Regions from separate parts of the Erwinia sp. PME.40.26/001 genome, predicted to be linked through region 1. Evidence: predicted binding sites of a transcription regulator. Region 1 holds the regulator's gene; each other region holds the start of a gene.

Region 1 (8,027 bases):
TCTGCCAGGCTGCTGAGGAGCTGTTGTGTACGCGCTTCATCCTGTTCAAGCTGCTGCTGCTGTGCGTTCAGGGCCTGCACGGCGGCGGCTTTCTCCTGCTGCTGCAGTTGGATCTGCTGTTGCAGGTTTTGCCATGCCTGCTGCTGCTGATAAAGCCCCTCTTTCTGCAGCTGACAGTGGCGCAGTGCCTGCTCCAGCGCTTCCAGCTGCTGCTGCAGGGTGCTTTCCTGCTGTTCCTGCTCTGCCAGCCACTCACTGGCCTGCGCATGCTGTTGCGGGGTCAGCGTCAGCGAGAGTGCACCCGCGGCATTCTGCCACTGCTGCTCCAGCTGCTGCAGCTGACGGCCCAGATCGGCCATTTCCTCCTGCAGACGGGCCTCCTGCGTCTGCGCCTGTTTCACCTGGGCGGCGAGGGTGCTTCCCTCATCTTTCAGTTGTTCAACCTCGCGCCTGAGGGTGGCCAGCCGCTGCTGGTTTTCTGACAGCTGTAATGCCTGATATGCCTGCACTGCCGGATGAGTCTCTGAACCACACAGCGGGCAGGGCTGACCGGCCTCCAGCTGCGCCCGGTGCTGCTCCAGATCGGCAATGCGCCGTTCCAGCTCACAGCGTTTATCCAGATCCTGCTGATGCTGATACTTCTCTTTCCATGACGCGCGAAGCGTAAGTAATTGCTCACTGTTTTTCTGGATCTGCTGCGTCAGCGCCTGGTGTTCCTGCTGTAACCGGGCCAGGCGACCGTTCAGCTGATGGCCCTGCGGAAGCAGCGTTGCCAGCAGCAGGCGCTGCGGCCGCTGCCGGGCAAACTGCGCCAGCGCCGCACGCAGGGACTCTTCCGGGTGCTGCTGTTGCAGCGGTACCAGCCGCTGCCGGGCCTGAGCAAGTGCCTGTTCTGCGTCGGTAAGCTGCTGCTGTAAAGGCGTCTGCTGCTGCTGAAGCTGCGCGCAGGCCTGTTCATACTGCACCAGCGCCTGCTGGCGGGTCGCTACCTGCTGTCGCAAAGATGTGAGTGACTGCTCACTCTCTTGCTGCTGACGGAAACGTTCCCGCCACAGCGGCAGAGACTCTCCGTAACGTTCATACTGCGCATGGGCGCTGCGCCAGTCGTTAAGCTGCCGCTGCTGCAACTGTTTTTCCGTCTGCAGCTGAAGGTTCTGCACGCTTTCCTGCTGGCGTGAGGCGAACGCCTGCTGGTGCTCATTCTGCTCACGGACCTGCTGCTGAACCTGCTCCCGCAGAGCGCTCAGCTGCAGATCGAGCGGCAGTATGTGTTCTGCTATCAGGGTGTCCTGCTGCAGGTGCAGCGTCTGATGCTGCTCCTGCGCCAGCAAAGCCTGCTGCTGCTGCTGCGCTGCCGCCGTCAGTGCGGTCTGTGCCTGTTGTCGCTGTTCATCCAGCTGCTGTACGCGGGCTTTCAGCAGCTGCCGGTCCCGCTGTAGCTGCTCAAGCTGTTGCAATTCGTGCACTTTTTGCTGCCGGGTCTGCTGCTGCGAAGTGAGTGCCTGCTCCTCCGCAATGCTTTGTGCCAGCTGCGTATTCAGGCTGACCTGCTGCGCTTCGCTCAATAACTCCATGCCGCCTGACTGCGCTCTCAGGGTATCCAGTAACACCTTCGCCTGTTTGTGTCGTTCAAACACCGCCGAAGAGAGTCTTCCGTAAATTTCGGTACCGGTTAGCTCCTCCAGCAGTTCAGCGCGTTTATTGGCATCGGCATTAAGAAATGCGGCAAACTGGCCCTGCGACAGCATCATGGATTTCGTAAAGCGTTCAAAGTCCAGCCCGGTCAGAGCGGCGATCGTCTCCAGCTTGTCTTTGACCTTGTCGGCCACAATCTTATTGTCATCGCAGCGCGCCAGCTCCACGCGCGGGGCCTGCAAATTGCCATCAGCGGCACCGCGTGCGCGGTTCTGACTCCAGAATGCACGCCACGCCACGCCTTTAACCTCAAACTCCACCTCCGCCAGACATTCTGCAGTGTCACGCGTCATCAGGTCATTTTGTGACTGGGTGATGCTCTTCAGACGTGGGGTTTCGTGATACAGCGCGAGGCAGATGGCATCCAGCAGCGTGGTTTTTCCCGCGCCGGTCGGGCCGGTGATGGCAAACAGCCCGTTGCTGGCAAACGGCTCAGCGGTAAAATCAATCTTCCATTCGCCTTTCAGCGAGTTGAGGTTCTTAAAGCGTAGGGTCAGGATCTTCATCAGGGCTGCTCCTCATGGCGCACTGCTTCCAGCGTTTGGGCAAACAGCGCACGGGCCCGCGCCTGTCGTTCCGGTTCGTCGGTCTCCTGGGCCAGGCGGCGGGAAAACACTTCCTCAACACTCAATTCGCTGAGGGTTTCATTATTTTGCCGGGCGATAACCTGCTCCCGCTGTTCGCGGCTGCGGCGCAACAGCACCACCTCCACCGGCAGCGGTGCGGTCAGCTCATGAATACGGCGCTGTAACTCGCTGAGATAAGAGTCAGTGACGATCTCAATATCCAGCCAGACAGTTCTGCCCTGCGGATCGGGCGTCAGCGCCGCCAGCTGCTGTTCGATCTGCTCCAGCGATCCTTTAATCATCTGCATCGGCTGGAAGGATGGGATCGGCAGCGCCTCAGCGGCAACGAAACGGCCCGCGTCAAAGTCGACCTGAAACACGCTTTTGGCTTTACCCAATTCATCAAAACTGAGCGGAATGGGCGAACCGCTGTAACGAATGTGTTCGCTGTTGGCAATACGCTGGGCGCGGTGAATATGACCGAGGGCAATGTAGTCTGCCGGGGGAAAACAGTCGGCGGGGAAGGCGTCCAGCGTACCGATGTAAATATCGCGCACCGCGTCGCTTTTGGTCACCCCCAGAGTGGTCAGATGGCCGGTAGCGATAATCGGCAGCGTCAGTCCCAGCGCCTCACGCTGCGTCAGTGCCTCCTGCCAGCAGCGTTGATAATGATCGGTAATGGCCTCAAGCAGGCTTTGCTGCTTCTCCCGCCCTGACTGGCCGCCCTGACTGCGCAGAATATCGCGCGGACGTAAAAAGGGGATGGCACAGAGCAGTGCGCCGGGCTGGCCATCGCGGCGGTTCAGCAGCAGGACCTGCTGGCTGACATCGTCACTGGCTGCAGCGATCACCCGGGTATTCAGGCAGGCCAGCAGTTCGCGCGATTCGTTCAGCATCGCCACTGAATCGTGGTTGCCACCCAGCACCACCAGCTGACAGCCGGTTTGCTGCAGCCTGACCACAAAGCGGTTATACAGCTCGCGTGCATAGCTCGGCGGCGAGCCGGTATCAAAAATATCCCCGGCGACGATAATGGCGTCGGCCTGCTGCGCTTCTGCTTTTTCCAGCAGCCAGTCAAGAAAGGCCTGGTGCTCGGCCGCCCGGCTTTTGGTATAGAAAAACTGGCCAAGATGCCAGTCGGCAGTATGAATGATGCGCATGGGGGTCCTTTCATGGCGGAAATGGATGGCGGGAAGTATACCCGTCCTGCCTGCCGAATTATCCACGACAGGCAGATTATTGCTGTGCAGGGGATTTTATTTAATTCCATCAATGCTTTCAGGGGGTGCTTTTTTCATAAAAGTGTCATAAAACTGACGCATAATGGCGCCGCATATCCCCGTGACAACCTGTCACAGCAGCAGGAGCAATAATGGCCAAGCGTATTCTGGTGGTGGAAGATGAAGCCCCAATCCGTGAGATGTTGTGTTTCGTTCTGGAACAAAACGATTATCAACCGATCGAAGCCGAGGACTATGACAGCGCAGTCAACTTGCTGATTGAGCCGTGGCCGGATCTCATCCTGCTGGACTGGATGTTACCGGGCGGTTCAGGCATCCAGTTTATTAAGCACCTGAAGCGTGAAGCCATGACCCGGGATATTCCGGTGATGATGCTGACGGCGCGCGGTGAGGAAGAGGATCGCGTGCGTGGCCTGGAAGTGGGCGCGGATGATTACATCACCAAGCCTTTTTCACCGAAAGAGTTGGTGGCACGCATCAAGGCCGTGATGCGCCGTATCTCTCCGATGGCGGTGGAAGAGGTTATTGAGATGCAGGGGCTGAGTCTTGACCCGTCCTCGCATCGCGTAATGTCCGACACACAGCCGCTGGAAATGGGGCCGACTGAATATAAATTACTGCACTTCTTTATGACCCACCCGGAACGTGTCTACAGCCGTGAGCAGTTGCTAAACCACGTCTGGGGAACTAACGTTTACGTCGAAGATCGTACCGTCGACGTTCATATTCGCCGTTTGCGTAAAGCGCTGGAGCTGACCGGGCACGATCGTATGGTGCAGACGGTTCGCGGAACAGGTTATCGTTTCTCTGCACGCTATTGATTGTTCGCGCTGGAGTCTGAACCGTGTTGGAACGCCTCTCCTGGAAGAGATTATTGCTTGAGCTGTTGCTCGCCAGCCTGCCCGCACTGATCCTCGGGCTGCTGGTGGGCGGGCTGCCCTGGCTGCTGTTAGTCTCAGTGCTGTGCGTGCTGGGTTTTCATTTCAACAACTTACTTCGACTCTCTCACTGGCTGTGGGTTGACCGCAGCATGACGCCACCCAGCGGCCGCGGCAGTTGGGAACCGCTGTTCTACGGTCTGTATCAAATGCAGGCGCGCAACCGTCGCCGTCGCCGTGAGCTCGGCCATCTGATTAAACGTTTTCGCAGTGGCGCGGAATCGCTGCCCGATGCGGTGGTGCTGACCACCGAAGAGGGCACCATTTTCTGGTGCAACGGTCTGGCGCAGCAGATGCTGGGGCTGCGCTGGCCGGAAGATAACGGTCAGAACATCCTGAATTTGCTGCGCTATCCTGAATTTACCCGCTACCTGCGCCAGCGTGATTTTTCCCGCCCGCTGACGCTGGTGCTTAACAGCCATCGTCATCTTGAGTTCCGCGTAATGCCCTACAGCGAAGGGCAGTGGCTGCTGGTGGCGCGTGATGTGACCCAGATGCACCAGCTGGAGGGCGCACGCCGCAACTTTTTTGCCAATGTCAGCCATGAGCTACGCACGCCATTAACCGTCCTGCAGGGCTATCTGGAGATGATGAATGACTCCGTGCTGGAGGGGAGTCTGCGTGATAAGGCGTTGCATACCATGCAGGAGCAAACCAAACGCATGGACAGCCTGGTGAAACAGCTGCTTACCCTGTCCCGTATCGAAGCGGCACCGGCGCTGGATCTGCAGGAAAAAGTGGATGTGCCGATGATGCTCCGCGTGCTACAGCGCGAAGCGGAAACCCTCAGTAATGGCCGCCACGATATTCATTTTCACACTGACCCGCATCTGCGGGTCTTTGGCAATGATGAGCAGCTTCGTAGTGCGATCTCTAATCTGGTCTACAATGCCGTGAACCACACGCCGGACGGGACGCGCATTGACGTCAGCTGGTTGCGCAGCCCGCAGGGGGCGCAGTTTAAGGTGAAAGATAACGGGCCGGGCATCGCGCCGGAACACCTGCCGCGGCTGACGGAGCGCTTCTACCGGGTGGATAAAGCGCGATCGCGGCAGACCGGCGGCAGCGGACTGGGGCTGGCGATTGTGAAACACGCGCTCAGCCACCACAACACGCGGCTGGATATCACCAGCAAGCCCGGCAGCGAAACCTGTTTCAGCTTTCAACTACCACCAAGGTTGATTGTCAGTGCCGAACTGGCTGAGAATGCGCAGCGTTAAGTCTTACGGAACCCATGCAATGAAAACGTTAATCGCGCTGGCGCTGGTGCTGGTGATGTCACCGGCGACGGCGAAAGAGGGAATGCTGGCAGGTAATCTGACCAGCGTTGGCTCTGACACGCTGGGTAACCTGATGGCGCTGTGGGGGGACAGTTTCAACCGGCAGTACCCCGGGGTGAACGTACAGATCCAGGCGGCGGGGTCATCAACGGCCCCGACCGCGCTGGCAGCCGGGGCCGCCCAGCTTGGGGCGATGAGCCGACCGATGCAGGCCACCGAGCGCCAGCTGTTTGAGGACAGCTACGGCTATCCTCCGCTGGCCGTTCCGGTGGCGATGGATGCGCTGGTGGTGGTGGTCAATCAGGACAACCCACTTACCGGACTGAGTGCACAGCAGCTGGATGCCATTTTTTCCGTTACCCGCCGCTGTGGCGGCCTGTCGGTGCCCCGAACCTGGGGGGATTTACAGCTCACTCAGCCCGGCTGGGCGACACGGGGCCTGCAGCGCTTTGGTCGTAATTCGGCCTCCGGCACCTGGGGGTTTTTCAAACAGCAGGCGCTGTGTAACGGCGATTTTCGCAACGATGTTGGGGAGTATCCCGGATCGGCAGCCGTGGTACAGGCGGTAGCAGGAACGCTGAACGGCATTGGCTATGCCAGCGCCGGGTTTCATATCAGTGGGGTAAAAACCGTGCCAGTGGCGCGCGAGGGCAACGACTGGATTGCGCCCAGCATCGACAATATCCGCAGCGGACGCTATCCCTATGCCCGTCCCCTCTATATTTACGTCAATAAAGCCCCGGATAAACCGCTGGAGCCCCTCACCGCTGCATTCCTGCGTTTAGCGCTCTCGCCGCAGGGGCAGGCGCTGGTCAGCCAGGCGGGTTATCTGCCGCTGTCGGAGCAGCAGAGGCAGCGTGCCCGCGCGATGTTAGCGCCGTGACAGCAAGCGGCCACACCAGGCAAAGTTGAATTTTATTCATGTACGGTGAAATTTCCTCGTTTGCCCCTGAAAGATTCTCATGACACTCTTAGTGACAGCCATGTAGACGTCCAGAAGTCTATGGATAACCTACGGTAACTATTTCGTCACTAAACTATGCGCCACGTACAGGCCAGGAGGCTTTCATCATGACTACTTTCACCCCATACCGTGCCGAAGTGGTGGGCAGCTACCTTCGTCCCGCTGAAATTAAGCAGGCCCGTAAGCAGTTTGAAGCCGGTGAGATCGATGCCGCAGCGCTGCGTCGGGTGGAAGATGATGCGATCCGTCAGGTCGTGGCACGCCAGCGTGAAAGCGGCCTGCAGGTGGTGACAGACGGTGAGTTCCGCCGCGCCTGGTGGCACTTCGACTTCTTTGACGGACTGGACGGGGTGGAGCGCTATGAGGCTGAACAGGGCATTCAGTTTAACGGCGTACAGACCAAAGCGCGCGGTGTGAAAGTGACCGGTAAGCTTGGCTTCAGCGACCATCCGATGCTGGATGATTTCCGCTTCCTGCAAAGCATCAGCGGTGACGCCGTCGCCAAAATGACCATTCCCAGCCCCAGCGTGCTGCACTTTCGCGGTGGGCGTAAAGTCATAGATGCTGATGTCTACCCGGATCTTGATGTCTATTTTGACGATCTGGCGCAGACCTATCGCGATGCGATAAGCGCCTTTTATGAGGCAGGGTGCCGCTATCTGCAGCTGGACGATACAGTCTGGGCCTACCTGTGTTCAGCCGATCAGCAGCAGCAGATCCGGGAGCGCGGTGACGATCCACAGGTGCTGGCCCGCACCTATGCTCGTGTGCTGAATAAGGCCCTTGAAGGTAAGCCGGACGACCTGGTGATTGGCCTGCACGTTTGTCGCGGTAACTTCCGTTCTACCTGGATTTCCGAAGGGGGCTATGAACCCGTGGCAGAAATTTTGTTTGGTGGGGTAAACATAGATGCCTTCTTCCTGGAATACGATAACGAGCGTTCAGGTGGCTTCGAGCCCCTGCGCTTTATCAAGCCAGGCAAACAGCAGGTGGTACTGGGACTGATAACAACCAAAACCGGTGATCTGGAAGCGGCGGAAACCGTGGAAAAACGTCTCCATGAAGCCGCACAGTTTGTCAGTCTGGATCAGATCTGCCTCAGCCCACAGTGTGGTTTTGCCTCCACCGAAGAGGGCAACAGCCTGACCGAAGAGCAGCAGTGGGCCAAGGTCCGTCTGGTGGTGGATGTCGCCAGCCGCGTCTGGTGAGCCAGCGTCATTCTGTGTACGGGGCGCGGGTTTCCGCGCCCTTTGTGCATCAACAGGGTGCTTATTGCCGAATTCACCCTCCCGCCGGACAAAAATGATACAAATCATGTAACGCATTTATTCTGATAACTAAAG
Region 2 (8,027 bases), on a different contig from region 1:
CATCGCGGCAAACAGCAGGGAGACCACCAGCCCAATCACGGTAACCAGGCTACTGAAGACGATGGTGGTCCAGAACGAGTCCAGGTAATAAGCATCGCTGAACAGGCGGGTAAAATTTTCCAAGCCAACAAAGGTGCTGGAAATGCCAAACGGATCGACATTCTGTACCGAGTACCACAGCGCTTCCCCGGCGGGCCAGAGGAAAAAAACGATGGTGATGATCAGCTGAGGCAGTACCAGCAGGTAGGGCAGCGCTTTCGCGCGAAAGACGGGACGGGGTTGGGACATAGCGGTTTATCTCGTGCGAAAAACGTTGCAGGGGCCAGCCGTTGTTCTGGCCGGCCCTGGCGGGCGGGTCAATGACCCGCCCGACACATCCTATCGGGTTTGCTGTTCAAAACGGCGCAGCAGCAGATTGCCACGCTCAACGGCGCTGTCCAGAGCCGCCTGCGGGGTTTTCTTACCGGTCCAGACGCTTTCCAGCTCCTCATCCACTACGGTACGGATTTGAGGCATATTGCCCAGGCGCATCCCTTTGGTGAACGGCAGTGGATCTTTATTCAGCATCTGACGGGTGGCAATGTCAGCGCCGGGGTTCTTGTCGTAGAAGCCCTGCTGTTTGGTCAGCTCATACGCGGCGGTGGTAATCGGCAGATAGCCGGTTTTCTGGTGCCATTCCGCGGCAATTTCTGGTTTGGCCAGGAACTGCATGAATTTAGCCACGCCTTTATAAGTGTCGGCATCTTTGTTCTTCATGACCCACAGGCTGGCACCGCCGATAATAGCGTTCTGAGGGGCATTCGGCACGGTGGCATCGTACGGCATCATACCAACACCGTAGTTAAATTTGGCATGGCTGCGGATATCGGCCAGTGAGCCGGAAGACGCGGTGGTGATGCCGCAGTCGCCGTTATAAAACTTGGCGGTGGACTCGTCTTTACGACCAAAGTAGGTGAAATCACCCTTCTTATTCATCTCTTCCAGCAGGGCAATATGGCGCACCTGCACCGGCTTATTGAATTCCAGCACCGCATCAGTGCCGTCGAAGCCGTTGTTTTTCGTGGCGACCGGCAGACCGTGCCAGGCGCTGAAGTTTTCAATCTGGATCCAGCCCTGCCAGCCGCTGGCGTAACCGCAGGTCATGCCTGCTTTACGCAGGGCTGCAGAGTATTTCGCCAGATCCTGCCAGGTTTTTGGCGGCTGCTCAGGGTCAAGACCGGCTTTTTTGAAAGCGTCTTTGTTGTAGTACAGCACCGGGGTGGAGCTGTTGAACGGCTGGGAGATCAGTTGACCGTTGGCGTCACTGTAGTAGCCTGCCACTGCCGGAACAAACTGCTTAGGATCCATCGGGATCCCCGCGTTTTTAAACACTTCGTTGACCGGGACAATCGCCTTCGAGGACATCATGGTCGCCGTACCCACTTCGTACACCTGTAAAATCGCGGGTGCTTTACCCGAGCGGATCGCCGCAATACCGGCAGACATGCTCTGCTCGTAGTTACCTTTATAGGTCGGGACGATTTTATAGTCAGGGTTTTCAGCATTAAAGCGGGTGGCCAGCGAGTTAACTTCCTCGCCCAGCGCGCCTTCCATTGAGTGCCAGAACGGGATCTCAGTGGCGGCCAGTGCGCTGGCGCTGAAGGTCAGACCCAGTACCACGCTAATTGCGGTGTGACGAAATGCGAATGATGACATGTCGGTTTCCTGTACCCGGTATTGTAAAGCGCGATATCGCGCATTCTGTTATTCGGGAGGTAACATGACACGCGAAAATGACAGAAAAATAACGGGTTTATGACAGAAGGGTGACAGCAAGGTGACGGCGGAGGGAGGTGAGTTCGTGGCAGGCGTTGATACAGGTGTGGCTAAAAAATAACCAGAGTGAAGGGCCAGCCAGAAAAAGGGGCGGCCCGGGTCAGGTTGTTGCAGGGGCGGCCCCTCTTTTGCGGGCCGCCCACACGATTAACCGCCTAAATACGCGCTGCGTACCGCTTCATTGGCTAACAGCGCGGCACCGGTATCCTCCAGCACCACATGACCGTTTTCGAGCACGTAGCCCCGGTCGGCCAGCTTCAGCGCCTGGTTGGCATTCTGCTCGACGAGGAAAATCGTCATGCCTTCCTTACGCAGCTGCTCAATGGTGTCGAAGATCTGCTGGATAATGATCGGTGCCAGCCCCAGCGACGGCTCGTCCAGCAGCAGCAGGCGCGGCTGGCTCATCAGCGCACGACCAATGGCCAGCATCTGCTGCTCACCGCCCGACATCGTGCCTGCACGCTGCACCCGGCGCTCATAGAGGCGCGGGAACAGCTCGTAGACACGTTTGATACGCTGCTGGTACTGCTGGCGTTCGGCAAAGAAGCCGCCCATCGCCAGGTTCTCATCCACCGTCATACGTGAGAAGACGCGGCGGCCTTCCGGCACAATCGCTATCGCCTCGCGCATAATGCGTGCCGTCTGCCAGTCGGTGATGTCTTTACCGTCGAAGGTAATCGATCCCTCCGTGGCGCGCGGCTCTCCGCACAGGGTGCCGAGAATGGTGGTTTTACCCGCGCCGTTTGCCCCGATCAGGGTCACAATTTCCCCCTGATTGATATGCAGACTGACGTTGTGCAGCGCCTGGATTTTGCCGTAGTGCGTGCTGATATTATTCAGGGAAAGCATTGCCTGACTCATATTATGCTTCTCCCAGGTAAGCGCGGATCACGTCCGGGTTGTTACGGATCTCGTCCGGCGTGCCGTTAGCCAGCGGCGTTCCCTGGTTAACCACGTAAATACGATCGGAAATACCCATGACCAGTTTCATATCATGTTCAATCAGCAGGACCGAGACGTTGTGCTGGTTGCGCAGTTCGGCAATCAGTTCATCCAGCTCGTGCGTTTCTTTCGGGTTCAGGCCCGCCGCCGGTTCATCCAGCATCAGGATCTCCGGCCGCGTCACCATACAGCGGGCGATCTCCAGGCGGCGTTGCTGACCGTAGGCGAGGTTTCCGGCCTGACGGTTGGCCAGCGCCAGCAGTCCAACGCGATCCAACCAGGTGGCGGCCCTGTCCAGCGCTTCGCTTTCTGCCTTACGGAAGGCCGGGGTTTTTAACAGGCCAGAAAACACGCCGCTTTTCAGGTGCTGATGCTGGGCGACCAGCAGATTTTCAATGACCGTCATTTCACGGAACAGGCGCACGTGCTGAAAGGTTCGCACAATGCCCATGCGGGCAATTTTCTGGCCCGGCAGCCCCGCCAGCTGCTTATCACCCAGCTGAATGGAGCCGCCAGTCGGGCGATAGAACCCCGTCAGGCAATTAAACACCGTGGTCTTTCCGGCCCCGTTGGGGCCGATAAGCGAAACAATTTCCTGCGGGCGCAGTTCCAGTTCCACGTTGTTGACGGCCAGCAGGCCGCCAAAACGCATCATCAGGCCATTGACGGCTAACAGAGGCTGAGTCATGCCTGCTCTCCTTTTTCCGCACTTTTTAACTTCAGATGCGGGCGTTTCATCGGCAGCAGACCCTGCGGACGCCAGATCATCATCAACACCATAAGACCGCCGAGCACCAGCATGCTGTATTCGTTAAGATCGCGCATCAGCTCGCGCGACACCACCAGCAGGATAGCCGCGAGGATAACCGCGAACTGCGATCCCATCCCGCCCAGCACGACGATCGCCAGCACAAAGGCTGATTCGGCAAAGGTGAAGGATTCCGGGCTGACAAAGCCCTGGCGTGCAGCGAACAGGCAACCGGCGAAACCGGCGAAGGCGGCACTGATGGTAAACGCCGTCAGCTTGATGCGCGTCGGGCTGAGTCCCAGCGAACGGCAGGCAATCTCATCCTCACGCAGCGCTTCCCACGCACGGCCCAGCGGCATCCGCAACAGCCGGTTAATCACAAACAGCGTGATCACCACCAGCAGCAGCGCCACCAGATACAGGAAGATAATACGGTCGCTGGGATCGTACTTGAGTCCAAAGAAGTTATGGAAGGTATCCCAGCCGCCATCGCGTGCGCTGCGGTTAAATTCCAGACCAAAGAGTGAAGGTTTCGGGATCTGGCTGATACCGTTTGGCCCACCGGTGATCTCGGTGTTATTAAGCAGCAGGATACGCACGATCTCACCGAAGCCGAGGGTCACAATCGCCAGGTAGTCACCGCGCAGGCGCAGCACCGGGAAACCCAGCAGCAGACCAAACGCGGCCGCCACCATGCCGGCCAGCGGCAGGCTCTGCCAGAAACCGAGGCCGTAGTAGTGATTCAGCAGGGCAAAGGTGTAAGCGCCGATGGCATAAAAACCGCCGTAGCCGAGTACCAGTAGGCCGGACAGGCCGACCACCACGTTCAGGCCCAGGCCCAGCATCACGTAGATCAAGGTCAGGGTGGCGATATCCACCGTGCCACGGGATACCAGAAACGGCCAAACCGCCGCCGCCACAATCAGCGCCAGCAGGAACAGTTTCTGTTTCGGTGTCGAGCCGTCAATCCCTGGCAGAACCAGCGACGGGCCGGAGACTTTTTTCAGGCTGCTCTGCACCAGCGGGCGCAGCAGCTGGAACAGAAATACCACGCCGCATCCCAGTGCAATCCAGTTCCAGCGCACCTCACCGGCGTTATTCACCACCAGTTTTGTGCCGTCAAGATCCAGACGCATCCCCATAAAGAATGCGGCCAGGATCAGCAGCATCAGCGACGAGATCACCGCATTCAGCAGGTTGAGCTTTTTCATACTTTCTCAACCTCCGGGCGACCGAGAATACCGGTAGGCATCACCAGCAGCACCACAATCAGCAGGGCAAATGACACCACATCTTTGTATTCCGTGCTGAGATAGGCAGAGGTCAGGGCCTCGGCAATCCCGAGAATCAAACCGCCGATCATCGCGCCTGGAATACTGCCAATCCCCCCCAGCACCGCGGCGGTAAAGGCTTTCATTCCGGCCATAAAGCCAATATAAGGGCTGATCACGCCGTAGAACTGGCCGAGCAGCACACCGGCCACCGCCGCCATCGCCGCACCGATTACAAAGGTCAGGGAGATCACCCGGTCAGTGTTAATGCCCAACAGGCTGGCCATCTTTAAATCTTCCGCACAGGCACGACAGGCACGGCCCATACGTGAATAGCGGATGAATATCGTCAGCGCCAGCATGGCAAGGAAGGTCACGCCCCAGATCACCATCTGCATGGTGGAAATGGTGGCGGCGAAGCCATTGCTTTCACCCAGCGTCCACTGCCCGGTCACCAGGCTTGGCAGCGCAAGGTCGCGCGAGCCCTGGGTCAGGCTGACGTAGTTTTGCAGGAAAATTGACATCCCGATCGCGGAGATCAGGGCAATCAGACGTTTGGAAGAGCGTACCGGCCTGTAGGCCACGCGCTCAATGCTCCAGCCGTAGCAGGAAGCGATTACCACAGCGACCACAAAGCCGCTGCCGATCAACAGCCAGCTGGCATCAATCCCCATCATCATCAGCGCAGCAATCACGATAAACGAGACATAGCTGCCGATCATATACACTTCGCCGTGGGCGAAGTTAATCATACCGATAATGCCGTAGACCATGGTGTAACCAATGGCGATCAGCGCATAGGTGCTGCCCAACGTCACACCGTTGAACATTTGCTGCAGAAAATAGAGAAACTGCTCGGACATACCTGAATACCTTACGAATACACCCACACTGAAAACATCAACGCCTGGCAAAGATCACCAGGCGTTAATGTCCAAAACTCGCCTGGTTTATTTAACAGCAGTGGAAGAACCGTCTGCGTGCCATTTAAATACGCCAAACTCGAAGCCTTTCAGATCGCCCTTCTGATCCCAGCTCAGGTCGCCCATCACGGTTGGCACTGCTGCGCCTTCCTTCAGGTTTTTCACAATCTCTTCCGGCTCTGCACTTTTGCTGCGCTCCATACCGGTAGCCAGTGACTGCAGGGCGGCGTAGGTGGTCCAGACAAACGGGCCGGTCGCATCTTCTTTTTTGGCTTTCAGCGCATCAACGATGGCTTTGTTGGCTGGAACCTGGTCATAGCGTTTTGGCAGGGTAACCAGCATCCCTTCGGAGGCGGCACCGGCGATATTAGATAGAGAAGCGTTACCCACGCCTTCCGGCCCCATAAACTGGGTCTTCAGACCGGCTGCCCGCGCCTGACGCAGGATCTGACCCATTTCCGGGTGATACCCGCCAAAATAGACGAAGTCGACGTTATCTTTCTTCAGACGCGCTACCAGCGTGGAGAAGTCTTTATCGCCGGCGGTGACGCCTTCAAACAGCACAACGTTGCCGCCGCTTTTTTTCAGGCTTTCCTGAACGGAGCGTGCCAGACCTTCGCCGTACTGCTGCTTGTCATGAACCACGGCAATACGCTGCGGTTTCACTTCATTAAGGATATATTTTGCCGCCGTTGGGCCCTGGTCAGAGTCCAGGCCGGTGGTGCGCATAATCAGCTTGTAGCCGCGAGACGTCAGATCGGGTGCGGTAGCAGCCGGGGTGATCATCAGCACGCCTTCATCTTCATAGATATCTGAAGCGGGCTGGGTTGAAGAGGAGCACAGGTGGCCGATGACATAACGGATGCCGTCATTAATCACTTTGTTGGCAACGGCGACGGCCTGTTTCGGATCGCAGACATCGTCATATTTCACCGCGACCAGTTTGTCGCCGTTGACGCCGCCTTTAGCATTGATATCAGCAATCGCCTGCTGCGCGCCGGTCCACTGCATGTCGCCATACTGCGCCACCGGGCCCGACATGGCACCAACAATGGCTACCTTGATATCTTTCGCCATTGCTGTGTGGCTCATCGCCAGGGCTACGCAGCCCGCCAGAAACGCACTTCCTTTACTCATTTTCATCCGAACTACCCCATCTGTTGTGGTTGCTACTTATTATTTGCCGTGGAATCAGCGATAAACGCTTAACTAAGAACGAGTTAGAATGATTACCGGCATTTTTTTTGAATAAGGCTTTAAATTTCAGGTTATTAAACAGGAATATTCTGCTGTAAATCAACTGACATATTCAGTAAATAGCGGGGCAGACAGGACAAACAACTAACATGAACGGTGCCAAAATAGCCAGATTTCCAGGAGTTTGTGCTGGATTAATGATACATCGACTATGGATTACTCGGCATACCGTTCACTCCCCCCACACATCGCCTCGTTTTTTCACAGGAAAACTAACACGTCATAGTATGGTCAACTTCGCTACAATATGCCTTTCTCATGACCGGGTTATTCCGATGAAACTGACTATCATCCGCCTGCAACAGTTGTCACAGCAGGATCGCAGCGATATAAAAAAAATCTGGCCGCAGGCTGATGTTGAGGTTCTTGCCGCGCAGCTGGATGCGCAGCACCGGCTGTACGCGGCGCGCTTTAACGACCGGCTGCTGGCGGCGGTCCAGGTCGGGATCACCGCTCAGAAGGGACGGTTGTCACAGCTGGAAGTCCGCGAGGTGACCCGCAGGCGCGGGGTGGGCCTGTATCTGCTGGAAGAAACGCTGGCACAAAACCCGGAGGTCACACAGTGGTCGATGGATAATGACGGCAGTGCGCAACCGGAAGTAATCGCTGCATTTATGCAATCGGCAGGATTCACCCGGCAGAAAGGCGAATGGCGAAAATAAAAAAGGGCCCTGAAAGGGCCCAAAGCACATCAACACCAGGGAAATACGAGGGTTTATTCCCGGTCAGGCGTTTCCGCCTGTTTTTCAGACACAAACTCTTTATCTGCTGACACCTGTGGCGGGTGCAGTTCAGCAAATCGACGAAGATCCTCCGCGGCCATTTCTGCCCAGAGTGGGTAGTGCAAGCGTTGTGTATTCATTAATTAAGCCGGTACGCCAGATTTTCGGTTTTAACCGCGTCCATGGCGCTCAGCTGGCTAAATACATAACGCAGCGCATGCTGAATGCCCCAGATGTCGATATAGTCATTTTTACCCTCAGCCTCCAGCTTAAGCCGGTGTTTCTCTCGTAGTCGGGCGTAGTCATACCACTGGCGTACGCTGCCGAAACGGTGATGCCAGTCATGACA
Region 3 (8,027 bases), on a different contig from region 1:
GCTCCTGGCCGATGCCCCCTGCCCCCACCAGCCCGAGAATGGTCGACTGACGGAAATTCACCTCGAAGCGCATAAAACCATAGGAGAGAAAGACCGGCTTCACCTGCGGCCACAGGGCAAAGCGCATACGCTGGAGCGACGACGCCCCGCACGATGCCAGCCCGCGCACCGGCCTGTCGGAGGCGCTTTCAATAGCTTCATAAAACAGCTTGGTCAGGCTGCCTACGGTGTGCAGCGCCAGCGCCAGGAAACCGGGGATCACCCCAATGCCAAACGCCATCACGAACATTACCGCCCACGCCAGTTCGGGCATGGTGCGCAGAAAAGCCACGGCGGTGCGGATAGCGAAACTGACGCCGCGCGGTGTCTGCGTGTTGCTGGCGGCAAAAAAGGCCAGCACGCCGGCAATCATCACCGACACCAGCGTGGCGGCCAGCGCCAGCTGCAGCGTTTCCCAGATCAGCGGCAGCTGGATATGCAGGCGATAGCCCCAGTAGGCAAACGAACCTTCCGTATGGCTGTCGGCAAACAGCTGAGAAACGTGCAGGACCGGCACGGTTTCGGCCAGATAATCAAAGAAGTTCGGCAGCGACACCCAGATGGTGTGCAGATTAAATTCAGCCAGATGGCCGGAGGCGAGATACAGCACCAGCAGCGTCAGTGACCACAGCAGCGTATCGCGCTTTTGCCTGCCGCGAACCTGCTGGTAATAGCGTTCAAAATCGGGATGTGTCATGCGGATACCGGCGTCAAGGGCCGTCAGACGACGGCCCTGATCAGTGGAGAAATAAGCAGAGGATTAACGGGCTTTGGTCAGCGCACGTTTCATATCAATAATCGCCTGATAGTCGGCGACGGTGGCCGGGCCGATATGCTGCGCACCGCCAACGGCTTTAACAAAGCAGCTGTGGTGTTCGGTATCCAGCTTTTTGATGGCGGTGATCAGCTTCGCCTTGAAATCAGCCGGCAGTTTGTTGCTGACCAGTATCGGCCCGTTCGGGATCAGCGGTGACTGCCAGATAATACGAATTTTCTTCATCAGGTCCGGGTTACCGGCGCGGATCATGCGGGTGAACGCGCCGCTGGTGTAACCGGTGTTGTAATCCCCGATCATCGAAGCCCAGGTCACGGCCCCGTCAAACTGGCCGTTCAGCACGCCCAACACATCCTGCTCGTGGCCACCAGAGAAGGTGACGCTGGAGAAGTGGCCGTTATATTTATCGTCCACCGTGCCGCCGAACTCTTTCTTAAAGCTTTCATTGGGGATCAGGAAGCCGGAAGTGGAATCCGGATCCGCCATACCGAAGGATTTGCCTTTCAGGTCAGCCAGCGTTTTGTACGGGCTGTCGGCTTTGACCACCACCACCGAGTGGTAGCCGCGTGATTTATCCGCGTCATCCACGACGATGCCGACCACGTCGACCGCCTTAGGATCGTTAATGTACACCGAGGCATAAGACGAGGGTGACATACTCAGCACCATGTCGACCTTGCCGCCAATCAACCCCTGGATCACGCCTGAGTAGTCAGACGAGTTACGCAGTTTGGTATCCACGTTCAGCTCTTTGTCGAAGAAGTCTTTCACGCACTGGTTATCACCAATCTGCTGCGTGGCATTCTGACCGCCGAGGATACCTAAGTTCAGTTCTTTTGGTGCATCGGCGGCGTTAACGCTGGCTACCATGACGCTACTGATTACCGCTGCGAGAATGATTTTTTTCATTGCTGAGTTCCGTATCCCATAAAAGTAGTATTGCCCGGTCAGGCCTGGAGGTCTTCGTTACGTTGAGAAATGTCGTCGCCGTAAAGCACGTGCAGCAGATCGTCCGTCAGCTCCGAGGGGTGCCCGTCGAACACAATACGCCCCTTAGCGATGCCGATGGCGCGCGTGCAGTACTCTTTCACCAGCTCCACCGAGTGCAGGTTGACCATCACGCTGATCCCGTTGTGGCTCACCTGGCGCAGCACATCCATAATGCGTCGGGTGTTTTTCGGGTCGAGGGAGGCCACCGGCTCATCGGCCAGTAAAATTTTCGGGTTCTGCATCAGCGCACGGCAGATAGCCACCCGCTGCATCTGCCCGCCGGAGAGATTTTCCGCACGCTGTAACGCCTGGGGCAGCATATTCAGCCACTCCAGCAGGCCAATGGCGCGGGCGCGGTCTGCGTCGGGGAAGATTTTAAAGAAAGATTTCAGGGTCGATGTCTGGCTCAGGCGGCCCAGCAGAACATTGGTCAGCACATCCAGCCGCGGTACCAGGCAGAAGTCCTGGAAGATCATGCCGCATTCGCTGCGCCACTGGCGCATCTGCCGGGTATTCAGCTCAACGATGTTCTGCTGCTGCCCATTTTCATGGAAGTTGAGGATCTCGCCTTCGCTGGCCGGGATGGTGCCATTGAGCACGTGCAAAAGGGTCGATTTGCCTGCGCCGCTGCGGCCAATGACCGCCACCAGTTCCCCGCCATGCAGGTCAAAATTAATATCCTGCAGGACGCGCGTCTGCGTGCCGTAAGATTTGCCTAAGCCCTTAACCGCCAGCACTTTCGCGCGCAGAGCAGCCTGTGGCACCGTCTGCTGCTCGGAAGCAATCTTTAATAATGCCTGTGCCATATGTCTACCGTCGTCAGGTTGCGCGTGATTCGCTGTGGCCCTATTAAGTACGCCAGCGATGAAACTTTAATGACAGGGGGGTGATGGAAAAATGACAGGAGCCTTTTGGCTCCCGGGAGCAGGGGAAAATCGGGGGTGGGAATATCATCCGTACTGAGAATGGTTGCAGATGCCATGAGGGCTGGCGGGTGAAACGACTGTCACCGGGAACATTTTTTGCCTTACACGCCCTACCGATCAGGCTGCGCCAGCAGCGCCGAAAAGCGCTGTAATGTCTCGCCCAGCGGCCCGTCATTATTCAGCGTGATGCACCCTGCCGGGCCCGGCTCCGCTGCGCGTTTCAGCCGCTGGCTGATGGCCGCCTCATCCTCGCGCCCGCGCTGGCGCAGGCGGCTGGCCAGCACCTCAGGCGATACCTGCAAACAGACAGCCAGCAGCTGTTCACCGTAGCGCTGGCGGGCCGCGGGCAGATGCAGCCGCGAACCGTTGACCACGACGTCCAGCCCGGCCGCCAGCCAGCGGTCGATTTCAATGCCGAGCGCATAGGAGTACTGATGCGCCTGCCAGTCGAGAGCAAACAGGCCATGCGCACGCCGCCGTCGGAACTCCTGCTCGCTGAGGGCAACGTGATTCTCGCCCCCGGCGCTGGCGCTGCGGGTAATATAGCGATGCGCGACAATGACCCGCTCCGGTGCGCACTCGCGCAGGGCCAGCAGCAGGCTGTCTTTACCGGAGCCCGAAGGCCCCATCAGCCAGATCAACCGCCCCATCAGAACACCGGCCTGCCCTGCGCCCAGACGCGGGCAACATGCACCTGTTCCCGGTGCTGGCGCACCAGCACCAGATCGGCACGTTTGCCCTCACCGATCGTGCCGCGATCGTCAAGGCCGATGGCGCGGGCGGGATTACGCGTGACCAGCGCCACGGCCTGAGGGAGGGTCATGTTGTTGCTTTCATCACGGGCCAGACGGAATGCCGCATCCAGCAGGCTGGCCGGATAGTAGTCAGAGGAGAGGATATCCAGCAGATCGATCTGCGCCAGCGCGCTGGCCGCCACGTTGCCGGAGTGCGAGCCGCCGCGCACAATATTCGGCGCACCCATCAGCACCTGCAGGCCCAGCTCGCGCGAAGCGCGTGCGGCCTCTTCGGTGGTCGGGAACTCTGCGATCACACTACCGACCCCTTTCGACTCCACGACGTGCTCATACGTCGCATCATCGTGGCTGGCCAGTGGGATATGATACTGACGGCACCAGGCGGATATGGCCTCGCGGTTCGGGGCTGACCAGCGTGCGGCCAGCCGCAGCTGATCGGCCTCATAGGCATCGAGCTGAACGTCGCTGAGCTGATACTTGCCGCCAAAATAGGTGCGCCATGCCGCCAGCGACACGTACTGACGCTGGCCCGGAGAGTGATCCATCAGCGACACCAGCGACAGCGCCGGATTGCACATCAGCTGTTCAAACAGCGGCAGCGTGGAATCATTTGGCAGCTCACAGCGCAGGTGAAGGCGATGTTCCGCGCGGTTCAGGCCGTGCTTCTGGCTGTGGCGGATCGCATCGATCATCTTGTTCAGATTCTCCATGCGGTGGCCGCCGTCGCGCACGTCGCCGACGCCGATGGCGTCCAGCACCGTGGTAATGCCGCTGGCAACAATCAGCGCATCATGGCTGCTCATGGCAGAGTGCGCAGGCCAGTCCACCTTCGGGCGCGGGGTGAAGAATTTATCCAGATTGTCAGTATGCAGCTCGACCATGCCGGGCATCAGCCAGCCGCCCTCGCCGTCCATCGCTGCCGGAAGCTGGCTTTGTGTGTCAGAGAAGGCGCGGATCACGCCGTTTTCACAGGCCAGTGACCCCGCCACCACTTCATTTTCCAGGATCAGTTTGACGTTATTGATGATCATTCGGCGTGCTCCAGGGCAACAGGTTGCATCACATGCAGACGGTCAGCGATGCGATCGCGCACCGCGTTATCATGAAAAATGCCGACAATGGCCGCGCCGCGCTGCCGCGCCTCTTCAATCAGCGCCACCACCGCAGCGCTGTTGGCAGTATCGAGTGAGGCCGTTGGCTCATCCAGCAACAGGATCGGTGAGTCGGCAATAAACCCCCGGGCGATATTAACGCGCTGCTGCTCACCGCCGGAGAAGGTTGAGGGTGCCAGCGCCCACAGTCGCGGCGGCACGTTAAGACGCGAAAGCAGGGATTTTGCCCGCGCTTCGCTCTCGTCACGGGCCACGCCGCGCTCCAGCAGCGGCTGCATCACCACCTCAAGGGTGGAAATCCGTGGGATCACCCGCAGGAACTGGCTGACCCAGCCGATCGTCTCGCGGCGGATAGCGAGGATCTGCCGCGCCGGGGCACTCACCAGATCGACCCACTCCTGCTGATGCGCCACCCAGATATGCCCGCTGTCCGGCAGATAGTTGGCATACAGCGACCGCAGCAGCGTGGACTTACCGCTGCCCGAATGACCGTGCAGCACCACACACTCTCCCGCCGCCACCTGCAACGAGGCGTTACGCAGTACCGGCAGCTCTGCGCCGTGCTGATTGTGCATCACAAAGGTTTTTGACAGATTTTCGACGCGCAGTTTCAGATTCATTTTCATTCCCTGCAAAAAGGTTAATCCCCCAACGGGACGACCACAAAAAGGTCACCTCGTCTCCGTCGTGGCCGACCCGCTTTTCCGGTCGGCCAGCAACGCCGGATTCAGACAATCGATGACACCAGCAGCTGGGTGTACGGATGGTGCGGGTCGTCCAGCACCCGGTCGGTGAGTCCGCTCTCGACCACCCTGCCCTCTTTCATTACCAGCAGCCGGTGGGCCAGCAGGCGGGCGACGCCGAGATCGTGGGTGACAATCACCACCGCCAGATTCAGGTCGCGCACCAGGCTGCGCAGCAGGTCCAGCAGGCGTGCCTGTACCGACACGTCCAGCCCGCCGGTGGGCTCATCCATAAACACCAGCGTGGGGTGGGTCACCAGATTGCGAGCAATTTGCAGCCGCTGCTGCATACCGCCCGAAAAAGTGCCCGGCAGGTCGTCAATGCGCGACAGCGGGATCTCCACGTCCTGCAGCCACTGGCCAGCGGTTTCGCGGATCTGCCCGTAATGCCGCTGGCCGACCGCCATCAGCCGCTCACCGATGTTGCCCCCGGCAGACACCTGCGCCCGCAGGCCGTCCATTGGATACTGATGCACCACACCCCACTCGGTGCGCAGCAGGCGGCGGCGGTCGCTTTCGCTGAGGGCATAAAGGTCCTGCCCCTGATAGATAATCTCGCCGTGCTGCGGGGCCAGGCGGGCAGAGATCGACTTCAGCAGCGTGGTTTTACCGGAGCCGGACTCGCCGACAATGCCCAGCACCTCGCCGGGATACAGCTCGAAAGAGACATCGCTGAACCCTTTGCCCGGGGCATAAAGATGGGTTAGCTGACTGACCGCCAGCAGGGGGGACTCGCGCTTCATGATAGGGTCTCTTGTTGCTGATGGCAGTAGTCGGTGTCGGAACAGACAAACAGGCGGGAGCCGGCGTCATCAAGTACCACTTCATCCAGGTAGCTGTCGCGTGACCCGCACAGCGCACAGGGCTCATCCCACTGCTGTACCGTGAAGGGATGGTCATCAAAGTCGAGACTTTCCACTTTGGTATAGGGCGGCAGCGCGTAAATACGCTTTTCACGTCCGGCACCGAACAGCTGCAACGCGGGCATCATGTCCATCTTCGGGTTATCAAATTTTGGGATCGGCGACGGGTCCATCACGTAACGGTCGTTGACCTTTACCGGGTAAGCATAGGTAGTGGCGATATGGCCGTAGCGGGCAATATCTTCATACAGTTTGACCTGCATGATGCCGTACTCCTCCAGCGCGTGCATGGTGCGGGTTTCGGTTTCCCGCGGCTCAATAAAGCGCAGGGGTTCCGGGATCGGCACCTGGTAAATCAGGATCTGGTCTTCACTCAGCGGCGTTTCAGGAATGCGGTGCCGGGTCTGGATCAGCGTGGCATCCACCGTCCGCTCGGTGGTGGCCGCCCCGCTGACGCGCTGGAAAAAGCGGCGGATAGAGACCGCATTGGTGGTGTCATCCGCCCCCTGGTCGATCACCTTCAGCACATCATGTTCGCCGATCACGCTGGCCGTCAGCTGAATACCGCCGGTGCCCCAGCCGTAGGGCATCGGCATCTCGCGGCCACCAAAGGGTACCTGATAGCCGGGAATGGCGACGGCTTTCAGGATGGCGCGGCGGATGGTGCGTTTACTCTGTTCATCAAGATAGCCGGGGTTATAACCGCTCAGTTCAGTCACGGTGCGCCTCCTGGTATTCCGCCCGCAGGCGTTTCAGCAGCTCCAGTTCAGCCTGGAAATCCACGTAATGGGGCAGCTTCAGGTGTGAGACAAATCCCGCCGCTTCAACGTTATCCGCATGCGAGAGAACAAATTCTTCGTCCTGCGCCGGGCTGGTTATCCGTTCACCGTGCTCCTCCGTCTGCAGGGCCCGATCCACCAGCGCCATCGCCATCGCTTTCCGTTCCGCACGACCAAACACCAGCCCGTAACCGCGGGTAAAGTGCGGCGCATCCTCTTCCGGCGTGGTAAAACCGTTGACCATTTCGCACTCGGTCAGCATCACTTCACCAATGTCCAGCGGAAAGCCCAGCTCTTCCGGGATAATGTCGACCCTGACCCATCCGGTGCGGATCTCCCCGGCAAAGGGATGGGTGCGCCCGTATCCGCGCTGCGTGGAGTACCCCAGCGCCAGCAGAAAGCCTTCATCGCCGCGCACCAGCTGCTGCAGACGCGCCGATCGCGGCATCGGGTAGGCGGGCGCATCGCGGGTGATATCCAGCGGCTCACTGCCGTCATCTTCTTCACGCCGGGCCAGCCCTTCCCGTGTCATCAGATCAAACATATGCGGGCACTCTGCCGCCAGCGGCTGCTCTGCACGCGGCGTCACCGGGGTCTTGCCTTCGGCCAGCAGGGTGAAATCCAGCAGGCGATGCGTGTAGTCAAAGGTCGGCCCGAGCAGCTGTCCGCCGGGCAGATCTTTATACACCGCCGAGATACGGCGCTCGACGCGCATCGCCCCGCTGTCCAGCGGCAGGCTGTCAGCCAGACGCGGCAGCGTGGTGCGGTAGGCGCGCAGGAGAAAAATCGCTTCGACCAGGTCACCGGCGGCCTGTTTGATCGCCAGCGCCGCCAGTTCGCGGTCGTGAATGCCGCCTTCGGTCATCACGCGATCCACCGCCAGTCCCAGCTGTTGTTCAATCTGCGTACAGGACAGCTCCGGCTGGTCACTGTCCCCCCGGCGCAGGCTCTCCTGCAGTTGATGGGCGGCGGCAATGGCCTTCTCGCCCCCTTTCACGGCGACGTACATCAGCAGACCTCCACATCGGTGCTGCGCGGCAGCGCC
Region 4 (8,027 bases), on a different contig from region 1:
AACAGAGCCACGAGCACTGGACCAGCGTGCTGCGCCAGCTGATTCATCTGGGGCTGGTGACGCAAAATATCGCCATGCATTCGGCTTTACAGCTGACGGAAGCTGCGCGCCCGACGCTGCGCGGCGAAGTGCCGCTGATGCTGGCCGTACCGCGCCTGGTCACCATTAAGCCTCGTAACAGCAGCCAGAAATCCTATGCCGGTAGCTATGACCGCAAGCTGTTTGCAAAACTGCGTAAGCTGCGTAAGTCGATAGCGGATGATGTGAATGTCCCGCCGTACGTGGTATTTAACGATGCGACACTGATTGAAATGGCTGAACAGATGCCGCTGACGGCGTCAGAGATGCTGAGTGTGAACGGGGTCGGACAGAAGAAGCTGGAGCGCTTTGGCAAGCCATTCCTGGTGATGATCAAAGAGCATGTCGACGGTGTGGACGAGGATTAATTATTAATCCGGGCCAATTTTTCCGGCCGTGATGTCGATTCAACCGTTCTCCATGATATCCCGTAGGGGCCGACCTTCTTTTCCGTTCGGCCCTTGTTGTCAGGCGATTCTGCGTGCCGACGCCAGCAGTGCCCCCACCGCAATAAACAAACCCCCAAATATCCGGTTAAGCAATTTCATCTGATGCGGACCTTTGATCCACACCGCAATGCGCGTCGCCAGCGTGGCATAACCGATCATCACGATAATATCGACCACCACGGTGGTGATGCCCAGCACCAGGTACTGCATCGCCTGCGGCTGGTGTGGCAGGATAAACTGTGGGAACAGCGCGGCCAGAAACACAATGCTTTTCGGGTTCGTCAGGTTCACCAGCACAGCGCGTTTGAACAGCCTGCGGCGTGGCATCGCTTTTGCCACTGCGTTCAGGTCGATTGCCCCGGCAGAACGCCACTGCTGGATGCCCAGCCAGACCAGATAGGCGGCTCCTGCCCACTTCAGGATCTCAAAGGCCAGGAGTGATTGTGAAAACAGTGCACCCAGACCAATGCCTACCAGCACAATGTGCAGCGACAAGCCGACCTGAAGGCCGGAAATTGACGCGACGGCACCACGGTAGCCGTGGCTGATCCCGGTACTCATGGTATTGATAGCCCCGGAGCCCGGCGACAAACTTAAAATACAGGTTGTTAACAGATAGGTCAGCCACCATTCGATGGTCATGGGTAAAGCTCCCGAAAAACGCTCATTTGTGACACAATACGTTATTGTTGAACATGGCGCTATGGGGAACCCTGATCCTTTTTTTAGGGCAATACCCCTTCTGGAAAAAGTCCGATGGAACATCATAAACACAACTGGCTGACGCGCGAAAAAGCCTTCGCGGCTTTTGCTACCGGCCCGTTGCTGGATTTCTGGAAGCTGCGCGAAGAGGACGAATTTGCGGGTGTCGAAAACGTGCCGATCCGCTATGTGCGCTTCATCTCGCCGCAACACGATAAAGTTATCCTGCTTTGCCCGGGGCGTATTGAAAGCTATGTGAAATACCCGGAGCTGGCCTATGATCTGTTCCACAGTGGCTACGATGTGATCATTATGGATCATCGGGGGCAGGGGCGATCGGGGCGTCTGCTGCAGGATTCACACCGTGGTCATGTCGTCGAGTTTGAAGATTATGTCGATGATCTGGAAACGCTCTATCTGAAAGAGATTGTGGCCCGTCACTACCGCCATCGCTATGCGCTGGCCCATTCGATGGGCGGGGCAATACTGGCCCTGATGCTGGCACGACAGCCTGCGGCGTTTAATGCCGTGGCGCTCGCGTCACCGATGTTCGGTATTTTCCTGCCCATGCCCTTATGGATGGCCCATTCGATCCTTAACTGGGCGGAAAAATACCCGGCTATGCGCGAAGGCTATGCGCTGGGCACCGGGAAATGGCATGCCCGACCGTTTGCCATCAATGAACTTACGCACAGTCGCGAACGCTATCGCCGTAATCTGCGCTTTTATGCCGACGACCCGGGACTGCGGGTGGGTGGCCCGACCTATCACTGGGTGCGCGAAGGGGTGCGTGCCGGGCACAGTATTCTAAGCCAGGCGGCGCAGATATCGACGCCCCTGCTGCTGCTGCAGGCTGCTGACGATAAAGTCGTTGATAACCGTGCGCAGGATTTGTTCTGTCAGACGATGGTGGCTGCAGGTCAGCCCTGTGAAGGCGGCAGACCGATGGTGATTGAGGGGGCCCGCCATGAGATCCTGTTCGAGAAAGACAGCATGCGCGCCAGAGCGCTGGATGCCATCCTGGCCTTTTTTTCCCGCCACCCCTGAGCGGGAAGAATGCTATACCGGTGGGTGATGCTGCCCGTCAGAAAATATTAACCAGAGGTGTTATGTACCGTATTGTTGCTTCAGACCTGGATGGCACGCTGCTGTCACCCGACCACACGCTCTCTTCCTATGCTCGCGAGACGTTGCAGTTGCTGACCCGCAAAGGCATACATTTTATCTTCGCTACGGGCCGCCACTATATTGACGTGGCCCAAATGCGCGATAGCCTGGGTATTGATGCCTATATGATCACCTCTAACGGCGCGCGCGTGCACAACACGGCGGGTGAGCTGGTATTCAGCCATAATCTTGATGAAGATATTGCGCTTGAGCTGTTTGCTCTGCAGCACAGCAACCCGGATATTTATACCAACGTGTACCGGGATGAAGAGTGGTTTCTGAACCGCCACCGCCCGGATGAGATGGATTTTTTCCGCGAGTCTGACTTCAACTACCAGGTTTATCAGCCCGGGCAACTGGCGACCGACGGCATCAGCAAGGTGTTCTTTACCTGTGCGATCCCTGAACTGCTGGTCCCGCTTGAGCAGGCGCTGATGGCGCGCTGGGGCGATCGGGTGAACGTCAGCTTCTCACTGCCAACCTGTCTGGAAGTGATGGCCGGCGGCGTGTCGAAAGGACATGCGCTGGACGCGGTCTCTAAATCACTGGGTTACTCGCTGCAGGAGTGCATCGCGTTCGGGGATGGCATGAATGATAAAGAGATGCTCAGTATGGCGGGCAAAGGCTGCATCATGAGTAACTCTCACCAGCGCCTGAAAGATATCCTGCCTGAGCTGGAAGTGATCGGTTCGAATGCGGACCAGGCCGTACCCAACTACCTGCGGACATTATTTAACGTCTGATGGGGCGGCAGATACAGAAGCAGGGCATCCCGCTGTCCGGCCAGCAATACTGAGCGGTAGCGGTCGGCCCTTTTTCCGGTCAACCTTGCGGGCCGATCCACTGTTTCGATCGGCCCGGTGGTTTAGCGTTTCAGGAAGTGAACAGCCTTATCCGGGAAGTCAGTAAACAGTCCATCGACTCCGGCTTTGTTGTACAGCAGGTCGTAGAGCTGGTCGACGTTGCTGACGTAGGGCGGTAACTGGTCTGCCCGAACGGTATAAGGGTGTACCACCAGATGATTCTGGTGGGCCTCCTGCACCATGCCGGTTAGCGTGACCTTGCCTGTTTTAGCACCGTCAGCCACCAGCATATGGTAGTCAGGTCCGATACCGTCGGCGTACTGCGCAAGAGTTTTCATCGCGCCCGGTTTAAACATCCAGTCGTAATCGTAGTTTACCCACTGACCGTTTCTCTGCTCCTGCGTTTCGTCCCATTTGGTATAGGCGATCAGCTGGACCAGTTTCAGGTTCATACCGCGCTGCGGCTCCAGTTCGGTCTTGATACGCTTCACTTCGTTAAAGTCAAAGCACTGTAAAAAAACTTTATCGTTTTTGCCGGTGTAGCCGTACTGCTTCAGCACATCCAGCACTTTTGCCGAGATATCCTTTCCTTCTTTACGGTGGAACCACGGGGCTTTAATCTCAGTATAAATACCGATGTTCCTGCCCGTTGAGTGGTTCAGCCCCTGGATAAACTCCAGTTCCTCCTCGAAGGTGTGGACGCGGAAGTCTGATTTATCCATCGGGAAACGCCCCGGGAAGGTCTGGACTTTTTTACCCTGTTCTATGCTGAAGCCTTCCGTGAAGGCCAGGCTTTTTATCTCGGCTAGAGTAAAATCAATCGCGTAATAACGTCCGTCGGCCCGCGCACGGTGCGGAAAGCGGCTGGCAACATCGGTCACCCGATCGAGATAGTGGTCATGCAGCACCACCAGGCGATCGTCTTTGGTCATCACCAAATCCTGCTCAAGATAGTCAGCCCCCTGCGCGTAAGCCATCGCTTTCGCCGGCAGGCTGTGCTCGGGCAGGTAGCCACTGGCACCGCGATGGGCAATCACCAGCGGCGAGGTACTCGCGGCTGTCGCCGCGAGTGAGGTGGTCAGTAACACGGTTGCGATAACGTTTTTCAACATAATTACCCGTCCCGATCAGAGTGAGTTCAGTCCCTGTTTGTGTTTTTTCTCGCTCATCATGGTCATCGCCAGCAGGATCACTGCCAGCACACAGCCGCCGATCATGATGATAAAGCCGCCGTCCCAGCCAAAGTAATCGACGGTGTAACCGACGATAGCGCTGGCGGCAACGGAGCCCCCGAGGTAGCCAAACAGACCGGTGAAGCCAGCGGCGGTACCCGCTGCTTTTTTCGGTGCCAGCTCAAGGGCATGCAGGCCAATCAGCATTACCGGACCATAGATCAGGAAGCCAATCACCATCATGCAGGCCATATCCACGCCAGGATTGCCTGCCGGGTTCATCCAGTACACCACAGTGGCGATGGTCACCAGTACCATAAAGAATACGCCGGTGGCACCACGGTTACCTTTGAAGACCTTATCGGACATCCAGCCACACAGCAGCGTGCCGGGAATACCTGCGTATTCGTAGAAGAAGTAAGCCCACGAGGATTTATCCAGCGTGAAGTGTTTCACTTCTTTCAGGTAGGTCGGTGACCAGTCAAGAATGCCGTAGCGCAGCAGATAAACAAACACGTTGGCCAGGGCGATATACCACAGCAGCTTGTTCGGCAGAATGTACTGCATAAAGATCTGCTTTGCGGTCAGCTCGTTTTCATGTTTCTCATCGTAGTCAGGCGGGTAATCATTTTTATACTCTTCGATCGGTGGCAGGCCACAGGACTGCGGCGTATCACGCATCAGCGCAAAGGCAATAATCGCAATGAGAATGGCCCCGAAGGCAGGCATATACAGCGCCGCTTTCCAGTCGTTAAACCAGGCCATACCCAGCAGGAACAGCAGCGGCGGGATGCCGCCACCGACGTTATGCGCACAGTTCCAGACGGAAACGATGCCGCCGCGTTCTTTCTGTGACCACCAGTGCACCATAGTACGACCGCACGGTGGCCAGCCCATTCCCTGGAACCATCCGCAGAGGAATAACAGAACAAACATCACCATAATGCTGGATGTGGCCCAGGGGACGAAGCCCATAAACAGCATCACGGCAGCGGCCAGGATCAGACCGGCAGGCAGGAAAACGCGTGGGTTGGAGCGATCAGACACCGAACCCATGATGAATTTTGAAAAACCGTAGGCGATAGAGATACCGGACAGCGCAAAGCCCAGATCACCGCGTGAGAAGCCCTGTTCAACCAGGTAGGGCATTGCCAGGGTGAAGTTTTTACGCACCAGATAATAGGCAGCATAACCGAAGAATATCCCCAGAAAGATCTGCCAACGTAGCTTGCGATATAACGGATCAACGCGGCTGTCATCAACGCGGGGCTGATGTGCAGCGGGTTTGAAAAAACTTAACATTTTGGCCTCCCATGGCTCGAAAGTCTGTTATCCGGCTTCGAATGCGCAGATAAAGGAAACATTAACCCGAGTCATCAGGGGTAAATGTTCTATTTCGCGCATAGCGTAGTCGTTATCAGAAAAGCTGACTGTGAAGAAAGGCGCAAATGTTACAGTTTTATGACGGAATGGCTATATCTACATCACAAAATGGTGATTTATTTTCACCATGAAACTATAAAGTGTGATTATAGTCACAAAAGTAATTCCGCACAGTGAGTGTGGCTTTCGTTTGATGAGTGAAAATGTTCTAAAAGGAAGGTGGCGGGTTCGCTGATGAGCGCAAAGATTAACGCCATCAGGTGACGTTAATCTGTCATGAAGAACTTAGACTTTTTTGGCCGGGCGGATTTTCATGGTCAGGCCCTTAAGGAAATTACGCAGGATCTGGTCGCCACACTCACGATAATTTTTATGCCCGGGTTTACGGAAGATCGCACCAATCTCGGACTGTCCAACCGCAAAGTCTGCACTTTTCAGCAGTTCCAGAATATCAGTGGTTTTCAGGTCAAAGGCCACACGCAGCTTCTTCATCAGAATATTGTTGGTCATTTTACGTTCAATTGAAGGCGCGGGGGCATCTTCGCTTTTCCCGCGACGCTCAAAAATAAGGCCATTGAGAAAATAACCCATGATGACATCGGGGCAGGGGCGGAAGCCGGCTTCATCCTCTTTTTTCAGGAAGCTGTGTACTTCGGCTTCGGTCACTTCGCTCTCTGCCAGCGCCAGAATGCTTACCACTTTAGCATCGCTTAAATTCAGCATGTAACGCACGCTGCGCAGGACATCGTTATTGGTCATAGGGTCTCTCTGTAGTGAAACAATTGCAGTGCGCGCAGTATAACCCGTCATACCTCAGGCTGCATCTGCGATAGCGGGTGGGTCTGACCTGAGCCCTCCTCTCCGCCAGCGCTGCGCTGACGCCGAAAACCTACGGATGGCTGACGGAAGGGTGTGGAATGCCAGGGCGCGAAGCATCGCGCACCCGTGGCAGATGATCGCAGGCGTGCTGGCGGGCAGAACGAATAAAGGCCTCCACGACCGGCTGGCGCTGTTCACCGTCGCGTACTGCAGCGTACAGGCGGCTCCAGAGCCCTTCCCCCAGCGCCTTGGTGACCACCAGTCCCTGATGCTCGAAACTCTCCACTACCCAGTGTGGCAGCGCGGCAATCCCCATCTGCGCTGAAACCATCTGGATCAGCAGCAGCGTATTATCCACGCTTTTCAGCGTCGGGCTGACGCCGGCGGGCTGCAGAAAATGCCGCCAGATATCCAGGCGCTGTCGCTGTACCGGATAGATCAGCAACACTTCCCGGGCCAGGTCCTCGGGGGAAATATGGTCTTTCTGCGCCAGAGGGTGGTCAGGTGCCAGCACCAGGCGTACCTCAAAATCAAACATCGGCGCATAGAACAACCCGCTGCGCGGCAAAATATCCGATGTCAGTACCACATCGAGTTCCCCCTGCTGAAGGGCAGGTTGCGGGTCGAACGTCACCCCCGATTTGAAATCCATCACTACCTGCGGCCAACTCTGGCGGAAATTGTTCAGCGCGGGGGTCAGCCACTGAATGCAGCTATGGCATTCGATCGCGATACGCAGCGTGGTCTGGTGAGGTTCATGGCAGGCCTGCAGCGCCTGCTGGATTTGGGGCAACACCTGCTCCGCCAGCTGCAACAGTATGTCGCCCTGGGGGGTAAAACGCAGAGGCTGGCTTTTACGCACAAACAGCCGGAAACCCAGACGCTGCTCCAGGTCACTGAACTGATGAGATAACGCTGACTGCGTTTGATGCAGCTGAGCCGCTGCTGCGGCAAGCGAACCCGTTGTTCGCAGGGCCTGCAACGTCCGCAGGTGTTTAAGTTCGATCATGAGAGTCCTTCACATCGACGGTGAATATTTTGCGCTTGTGGATAATACAGTACCTGCACAATATAGCGGTGTAAACATCTGGATGGCTAAATGCACTGACTGGTGCAGCATAGGTTAACTAACGAGGCACAACTGATGACGATTCTTAACCATACTCTCGGCTTCCCCCGCGTTGGTCTGCGTCGCGAACTGAAAAAAGCGCAGGAAAGCTACTGGGCAGGCAACAGCTCGCGGGAAGCGCTGCTGGCCACCGGCCGCGAACTGCGTGCCCGCCACTGGCAACAGCAGAAAGACGCCGGCGTTAACCTGCTGCCAGTGGGCGATTTTGCCTGGTACGATCATGTTCTGACCACCAGCCTGCTGCTGGGTAACGTTCCGTCGCGTCATCAGAATAAAGATGGCTCAGTTGACCTTGATACGCTATTCCGGATCGGGCGTGGCCGTG

What was found. Region 1 encodes PhoB, which activates phosphate uptake and scavenging genes when phosphate is short. Its sites were predicted from a motif close to CTGTCATAAAACTGNCNNAT; they were not measured.
Region 2: a site for PhoB is predicted at 1,782-1,801, ahead of ugpB (sn-glycerol-3-phosphate ABC transporter substrate-binding protein UgpB). Genes of this name have one in related genera too.
Region 3: a site for PhoB is predicted at 2,667-2,686, ahead of phnC (phosphonate ABC transporter ATP-binding protein). Genes of this name have one in related genera too.
Region 4: a site for PhoB is predicted at 5,820-5,839, ahead of glpT (glycerol-3-phosphate transporter). Genes of this name have one in related genera too.

Annotation. Positions count from the first base shown of each region.
Region 1 is NZ_JBVHNP010000004.1:319,621-327,647, reverse strand. Features, by position in the region: gene ACZ3HG_RS14510 (AAA family ATPase) at 1-2,201, opposite strand, end outside; gene sbcD (exonuclease subunit SbcD) at 2,201-3,421, opposite strand; gene ACZ3HG_RS14500 (hypothetical protein) at 3,434-3,634, shown strand; gene phoB (phosphate response regulator transcription factor PhoB) at 3,634-4,323, shown strand; gene phoR (phosphate regulon sensor histidine kinase PhoR) at 4,347-5,660, shown strand; gene ACZ3HG_RS14485 (PstS family phosphate ABC transporter substrate-binding protein) at 5,680-6,603, shown strand; gene ACZ3HG_RS14480 (cobalamin-independent methionine synthase II family protein) at 6,792-7,892, shown strand.
Region 2 is NZ_JBVHNP010000003.1:127,039-135,065, forward strand. Features, by position in the region: gene ugpA (sn-glycerol-3-phosphate ABC transporter permease UgpA) at 1-288, opposite strand, end outside; gene ugpB (sn-glycerol-3-phosphate ABC transporter substrate-binding protein UgpB) at 379-1,695, opposite strand; gene livF (high-affinity branched-chain amino acid ABC transporter ATP-binding protein LivF) at 1,963-2,676, opposite strand; gene livG (high-affinity branched-chain amino acid ABC transporter ATP-binding protein LivG) at 2,678-3,445, opposite strand; gene ACZ3HG_RS11125 (high-affinity branched-chain amino acid ABC transporter permease LivM) at 3,442-4,716, opposite strand; gene livH (high-affinity branched-chain amino acid ABC transporter permease LivH) at 4,713-5,639, opposite strand; gene ACZ3HG_RS11135 (branched-chain amino acid ABC transporter substrate-binding protein) at 5,727-6,842, opposite strand; gene panM (aspartate 1-decarboxylase autocleavage activator PanM) at 7,232-7,618, shown strand; gene ACZ3HG_RS11145 (hypothetical protein) at 7,672-7,818, opposite strand; gene ACZ3HG_RS11150 (fatty acid desaturase) at 7,818-8,027, opposite strand, start outside.
Region 3 is NZ_JBVHNP010000001.1:1,094,189-1,102,215, forward strand. Features, by position in the region: gene phnE (phosphonate ABC transporter, permease protein PhnE) at 1-736, opposite strand, end outside; gene phnD (phosphonate ABC transporter substrate-binding protein) at 800-1,723, opposite strand; gene phnC (phosphonate ABC transporter ATP-binding protein) at 1,762-2,610, opposite strand; gene phnN (ribose 1,5-bisphosphokinase) at 2,841-3,380, opposite strand; gene phnM (alpha-D-ribose 1-methylphosphonate 5-triphosphate diphosphatase) at 3,380-4,516, opposite strand; gene phnL (phosphonate C-P lyase system protein PhnL) at 4,513-5,217, opposite strand; gene phnK (phosphonate C-P lyase system protein PhnK) at 5,325-6,083, opposite strand; gene ACZ3HG_RS05405 (alpha-D-ribose 1-methylphosphonate 5-phosphate C-P-lyase PhnJ) at 6,080-6,922, opposite strand; gene ACZ3HG_RS05410 (carbon-phosphorus lyase complex subunit) at 6,915-7,991, opposite strand; gene phnH (phosphonate C-P lyase system protein PhnH) at 7,991-8,027, opposite strand, start outside.
Region 4 is NZ_JBVHNP010000013.1:22,084-30,110, reverse strand. Features, by position in the region: gene recQ (ATP-dependent DNA helicase RecQ) at 1-446, shown strand, start outside; gene rhtB (homoserine/homoserine lactone efflux protein) at 546-1,169, opposite strand; gene pldB (lysophospholipase L2) at 1,284-2,276, shown strand; gene yigL (sugar/pyridoxal phosphate phosphatase YigL) at 2,339-3,139, shown strand; gene glpQ (glycerophosphodiester phosphodiesterase) at 3,262-4,311, opposite strand; gene glpT (glycerol-3-phosphate transporter) at 4,327-5,673, opposite strand; gene ACZ3HG_RS21510 (YehS family protein) at 6,040-6,513, opposite strand; gene metR (HTH-type transcriptional regulator MetR) at 6,644-7,582, opposite strand; gene metE (5-methyltetrahydropteroyltriglutamate--homocysteine S-methyltransferase) at 7,718-8,027, shown strand, end outside.